2 regions of the Candidatus Enterococcus mansonii genome follow, and region 2 is predicted to be linked to the other one. Evidence: predicted binding sites of a transcription regulator. Region 2 holds the regulator's gene; the other holds the start of a gene.
The links. Region 2 encodes LexA, which represses DNA repair genes until DNA is damaged. Its sites were predicted from a motif close to CNAACANNTGTTNG; they were not measured.
Positions count from the first base shown of each region.

Region 1: A5880_RS01220 (Y-family DNA polymerase) is a predicted target of LexA. The motif match lies at 2,015-2,028, and genes of this name have one in related genera.

Region 1 is NZ_NGLE02000001.1:259,191-262,631, forward strand. It holds gene A5880_RS01210 (YfhO family protein) at 1-1,009, shown strand, start outside; gene A5880_RS01215 (DMT family transporter) at 1,111-1,437, opposite strand; gene A5880_RS01220 (Y-family DNA polymerase) at 2,071-3,378, shown strand; gene A5880_RS01225 (hypothetical protein) at 3,400-3,441, shown strand, end outside.
Region 2 is NZ_NGLE02000001.1:88,146-91,586, reverse strand. It holds gene A5880_RS00375 (thymidylate synthase) at 1-501, shown strand, start outside; gene A5880_RS00370 (dihydrofolate reductase) at 520-1,020, shown strand; gene lexA (transcriptional repressor LexA) at 1,071-1,691, opposite strand; gene A5880_RS00360 (DUF896 family protein) at 1,958-2,200, shown strand; gene tkt (transketolase) at 2,299-3,441, shown strand, end outside.

The DNA.
Region 1 (3,441 bases), 170 kb from region 2:
ATGTCAATGGGCTCAAATTCAAAATTTACTCAAATCAGGAGCTTTGGCTATTGGATTATCCGCATGGTTTCTGTTGCCTTATTTTGAACAGGTTTATCATACAATATTTAATTTTAGCAAAGTACAATTATGGGCTACTGGGTTGAATTTTAGTTTAGGAGACTTGTTTGTAAACAGTCTTTCTTCAATGAGTGCTCCTTTCACAGATTTAAAACCAAATATAGGTTTACTGTTGCTCGGAACAGTGGTGATTGCTTTGTGTTGCTATCCTAAACTGACGCCTACCAATAAAAAACTTACTCTATTAGCTATCTGTTCAATAGGACTTGCTACAAACATTTTCCCATGGGCACTGTTTAAAGTATCTATATTAGCAACAATTCAATTTCCCTGGAGATTGTTACTGTTTACGTCTTTTTTCACTAGTTTGCTTGCCGTTTGTCTAATGGAGCAGTTTCACTTACTTTCTACTAAAAATGTTCTTATATTGCTTGGACTATCGAGTTTTCTAACGCTTAGTTTTAATATGAATAATATAGAAAAAAGTATGGTCCAAAACAACCTAACTGTTACGAATAAAAATGTGACTAGTTTCTATGAATCTGAGATTGGTCATGGAAAAGAATACCTAGTAAAAGATACCGATTTCAAGAAATATTTTAGCTCTCCTACACTATTTCTTGACGGCGTTCCTTATGAAAATTCACCAAGTCAAACGTTGACAAAATATAACTATGACCAATATATTTTGCGTACAAATGGGACGCAAGAAGTGCAACTCCCTAAATTTTATTACATCGGTTACGAGGTTAAAGACAACCAGAAAGTGATTCAATACTATAACAAAGATGGCGTAGTGGCAGTCAAACTGCCAAAAGGAATTCACACAGTGACTATTTCTTATAAAAAAACAACTATCCAAAAACTATCTACTCTTTTTTCACTCTTATTAGCTGGTTTTCTTATTTTAAATAGATGGATTCGAAGAAATCAACTTTCTGATAAATAATGTTGATTAGATAACAAAAAAAGATCATTCATTAGAGAAAATATATCTCAATGATGATCTTTTTTGAACGCTACTAACTTTTTAGACGATTGGATTTTTACTTAATGACCAGTACCAAATATATTGACTAAAACCGTACCAATAATGATAAATCCAATGCCGATAATGGTTGGCAGATTGATTTGTTCTTTCCAATAAATGACAGAAAAAAGGGTAATCAAAATGATACCTACCGCTCCCCATAATGCATACGCTACATTTAGCGGAATATATGTGATTGCTTTAGATAAACTATAAAAACAAACGATATATACAATCAAACATTCTAGCGATGGTAAAAGTTTGCTAAATCCATCTGTTGCCTTTAATAAATTGGTCGCTATGACTTCGCTTATTATTGCAATAACCAGATATACATATCCTAACATTTGAATTTTCCTCCTCGTTATACCTACGTTATTATATCAGAATTTAAGAGTCATAGAGCACTAAACGACCAAGAAAAACTCTTTTACCCATGCAGATTTTTAGAAAAACTAAAAGATCGTTCTAATATTTTGATTTTCCATTCTTTTTACGTTAGAATATACCTCATGAAAATATTTAAAAAACAAAAAAAACATCTCATTTATCGCTATTCTTGTTTACTATGTAAGTACTCATTTGTCTTGACTTATCATCCAGGAGAAAAAGTTGCCTGTCCAATGTGCCAAAGTAACTCTCTTGTTCAGATAGAATTATAGAGATATTTACTTCATTCCAAAGTAGCGAAACAAACCTGATCGGACTAACACGGACAGGTTTGTTTTTTTTATGAATAATACATACTTATTAATTAAAATAACAACATTTTTTATAAAGTAATAAAAAAAGACCTGTCCTTTGGATTAACTATTTACATACTATTCCTTATTTTTGATTCACACAGGCTCTAAATTAGTTGTATTCAGTGTAAAAAAATTATGAACTTTTATCTTTTAGACAAGTATCTTATGCTAGACAAACAGAACTAACGTTCGTATAATAAATTCACATCATAATTCTATTTTGAGGTGAACATTATGAAATTTGACTATAACAAAGAAGATCGCAGAGATGTCTTGTGTATTGATGTTAAATCATTTTATGCATCAGTTGAATGTGTACAAAGAGGACTTCATCCTTTGAGAGAAATGCTTGTTGTAATGAGTCACTCAGAAAATACCAGTGGTCTTGTCCTAGCTTCCTCACCAATGGCAAAAAAAAAGCTAGGGGTGTCAAATGTGATGAGAAAATGGGACTTACCTGATCATCCAGAGTTAAAAATCGTTCCACCTCGCATGAAGCTTTATATAGAGGAAAATATGAAAATCAACAGTATTTATAAAACTTATGTTGCTGAAGAAGATTTACTTATTTATTCTATCGATGAATCTTTTTTAGATATCACTGCCAGTAAACATCTTTTTGCTTCAACCTCCTATGAGTTAGCAAGAAAAATCCAAAGACGTATTTATGATGAAACAGGTTTGTATGTTACTGTGGGGATTGGCGATAACCCTCTCCTCGCAAAGCTCGCATTAGATAATGCAGCAAAGTACAATCGTGATTTTGTCGCTGAGTGGAGATACGAAGATGTTCCTGAGACAGTGTGGAAAATTCACCCTATCACCGAAATGTGGGGAATCGGAAATCGGACAGCAAAACGTTTAGAACTATTTGGTATAAAATCCGTATATGATTTAGCACATGCAAATCAATATCTACTTAAAGAACGAATAGGCATTATCGGTCAACAATTACACGCACATGCTTGGGGAATCGATCGAAGTAAATTATCAGACACCTACACGCCAAGAGAAAAATCTTACAGTAATAGCCAAATATTGCCGAGAGACTATTTAAAGAAAGAAGAAATTGAAGTAGTGATTAGAGAAATGACCGATCAAGTTGCAGCAAGAATCAGACGGCACCATGCACAAACAAAGTGCGTCAGTTTATTCATAGGCTATTCCATAGGTTATCTAGATTCAAAAGGTAAAAAAGGGTTTCATCAACAACTCAAAATTCCAGTTACCAGCAGCACAAAACTATTAACGACATATTGTCTTGAACTTTTTAGACAAAATTGGCAAGGTCAAGAGATACGTCATGTTGGAATTACCTATTCTCACCTTGTATACACCGATAGCGTACAGTTAGACTTATTTCATGATCCAAACGAGCAAGTTCAAGATTTAAAACTAGACTTATTAATTGACACTATTAGAAAAAAATACGGATATACGTCACTTATCCATGCAAACTCAATAACAAAAGGAGGAACTGCCGTTTCAAGAGCTTCTCTTGTTGGAGGTCATGCTGGAGGAATGGATGGTATTCAAGAATAATATATAGAAAGGATGGTCATTATGCCATCTAAAATAGATTTATCTGATCCCTATTTTAACGAT
Region 2 (3,441 bases):
CGTCATTGGGAAACAAAAGACGGCAGCTTCATTGATCAGTTAAAAAATGTGATTAAAATGATTAAACAAACACCTGATTCTCGTCGTTTGATTGTTTCGGCATGGAATCCAGAAGATGTGCCGTCCATGGCCTTGCCGCCTTGTCATACAATGTTTCAATTTTACGTCAATGATGGGAAACTGAGTTGCCAGTTGTACCAACGCAGCGGTGATGTGTTTTTAGGTGTTCCATTTAATATTGCCAGCTACGCCTTATTAACACACTTAATTGCTCATGAAACAGGCTTAGAGGTGGGAGACTTTGTTCATACGTTAGGAGACGCTCATCTTTACAACAATCATATTGATCAGATGAACGAACAGTTGACTAGAGAGATCCGCTCATTTCCAACGCTAAAATTAAATCTAGAGAAACAATCTGTTTTTGATTTTGAAATGGAAGACATTATTATTGAAGGGTATGATCCTCATCCTGCAATCAAGGCGCCAATTGCCGTTTAATTTGAAAGGAGCACTCCAATGCTAGCAGCCATATGGGCGCAAGATGAACAAGGGACAATTGGTAAAGATAATCAATTACCTTGGCATCTGCCAAATGATTTAAAGTTTTTTAAACAGATGACTGAAAATAACACGATTGTTATGGGGAGAAAAACGTTTGAAGGGATGGGGGCAAGCCCCCTACCTAATCGTCAAACGATTGTTCTCACGAGCGATCCAAGTTATCAAGCGAATGGCGTAAAAGTTTTTCACACAGTTGATGAGGTAGTGAAGTATGCAGAAGCCTTTTCCGGAATTACTTTTATCGCAGGTGGGTCAGCTGTTTACGAGGAATTTTTACCTTATTGTGATGTCTTATATCGTACAGTTATTTTCTATACGTTTGAAGGAGATACACAATTTCCTGAGGTTTCTTGGGATGAGTGGACGATGATCAACCTCAGTGAGGGAGAGCGTGACGAAAAAAATCAATATCCTTATCAGTTTGAAACTTATCAAAGAAAAGTTGCGATTGAATAAAAATTTGGAAAAACAAAAAACATACCAGAATAGTATGTTTTTTTGTTTATTTAAATATGATTGCGGTATAAGCCAACAACTTTCCCTAAAATACTTACATTTTCTAATATAATTGGTTCTAAAGCATCATTTTCTGGTTGTAAGCGAATATGATCAAACTCTTTAAAGAATCGCTTGCAAGTAGCTTCATCCTCGTCGGTCATAGCGATAACGATATCTCCATTTAGAGCGGAAGCTTGTTTACGAACAATCACCTGGTCACCATCAAGGATGCCGGCGTTGATCATACTTTCACCTCTAATCGTTAACATAAACAATGTATTTTCTTCTGATTTTAAATCGGGTGGAAGTGGGAAAAAGTCAGAAGCTTCCTCAACTGCTAAAATCGGTTCTCCAGCTGTAACCACTCCTAACATAGGAATCACTGTCGGTTGGACACCGATTCGTTCAAGACCTTCTGGGGTAAGCTCGATGGCTCTTGGTTTAGTAGGGTCACGTAAAATCAATCCTTTTTTCTCTAAACGTGCTAAATGTCCATGAACAGTGGAGGTAGAGGAAAGATCTACTGCTTTTCCAATTTCCCGAACAGTGGGGGGATAGCCTTTAAGTTCAACTTGCTCATATATATATTTTAGTACTTCAATTTGTCTTGTGTCTGTACGTTTCACCAAAACCCGCACCTTCTTTCGCTTTATATTTCTAGTGTACCATAATCCTACTTTGAAATCAAACAAGCGTTCGTGTTTTTTTAAAATGTCATTTTTTACAGAAATAAAAGAGTGGAGGAAGGTGTATTTCGGTTGGAAAGCTTGGATATTCTTTGTTTTTAGTTGGAATATAGTTGTTTTTTTCGTGTTCATCTTATAAGATAAGACTTGGAAGTAAACTTGTACAATTTTACAAGTTCATTTTGCTTTTAAACATAGGGAGGATAAGTATGTTATCATCAGAAAAAATGAATCGCATCAATGAACTAGCTAAAAAAGCGAAGGAAAAGCAATTGACAGAAAAAGAAAAAGAAGAACAAAAAGTCCTTCGTCAGGAATATTTAGCTGCTTTTAGAGGTGGAATGCGTCATCATATTGAAGGAATGAAAGTTGTTGACCCTAAAGGAAATGATGTAACTCCAGAAAAATTGAAAAAGATTCAAAAAGCAAAAGGTTTGCATAACAGAAAATAATTTTGGTTTTTTTTACTAAAAGTAATTGCTTTCATAAACGAAATAAGCTAAAATATAGTTAATAAAGGTAAAAAAAACCTAAATAGGAGATGATTTTTTTGTTCGACAACACTGATCAGTTAGGCGTCAACACGATTCGCACATTAAGTATCGAAGCAGTTCAAAAAGCAAACTCAGGTCACCCAGGCTTACCAATGGGTGCTGCCCCAATGGCTTATGCACTATGGACAAAACACTTAAAAGTAAATCCTAAAACATCAACAAATTGGGTCGATAGAGACCGTTTTATTCTTTCAGCGGGACATGGGTCAGCAATGCTATACAGCTTGCTTCACTTAGCCGGCTATGGTGTAACAATGGATGATCTGAAAAGTTTCCGTCAATGGGACAGCAAAACTCCTGGGCATCCAGAAGTGCATCATACAGATGGTGTTGAAGCAACTACAGGGCCTTTAGGTCAAGGGATTGCGATGGCTGTTGGTATGGCGATGGCAGAAGCGCATACAGCGGCTGTCTACAATCGTGATAGTTTCCCTGTCATTGATCACTACACGTATGCATTATGTGGAGATGGTGACTTGATGGAAGGTGTTTCTCAAGAAGCTAGTTCAATGGCTGGACATATGAAATTAGGCAAACTGATTGTGTTATACGATTCAAATGACATCTCTTTGGATGGACCGACATCAAAAGCCTTTACTGAAAATGTAGGTGCTCGCTATGAAGCATACGGTTGGCAACATATTTTAGTAAAAGATGGCAATGATTTAGAAGAAATTTCTAGAGCAATTGAAGCTGCAAAAGCTGAATCTGATAAACCAACATTGATTGAAGTCAAAACAGTCATTGGTTATGGTGCACCGAAAGAAGGAACATCTTCTGTTCATGGCGCGCCAATCGGAGCAGAAGGAATTACTGCTGCAAAAGCTGTTTATGGTTGGGATTATCCAGATTTCACAGTTCCAGAAGAAGTTGCTGCTCGCTTCAAGGAAACAATGGTCGACGAAGGCGGCAAAGCTGAAGATAAATGGAATGAAATGTTTGAAAACTATACAAAACAGCATCCTGAATTAGCAAAACAATTTCAGCAAGCTTTCGCTGATGAGCTTCCTGAAAATTGGGATAGCGAGTTGCCAACATATGAGGTAGGATCAAGTGCGGCTAGCCGTGTTACAAGTAAAGAAACGATTCAAGCGATTTCGAAAGCTGTTCCAAGTTTCTGGGGTGGTTCTGCCGATTTA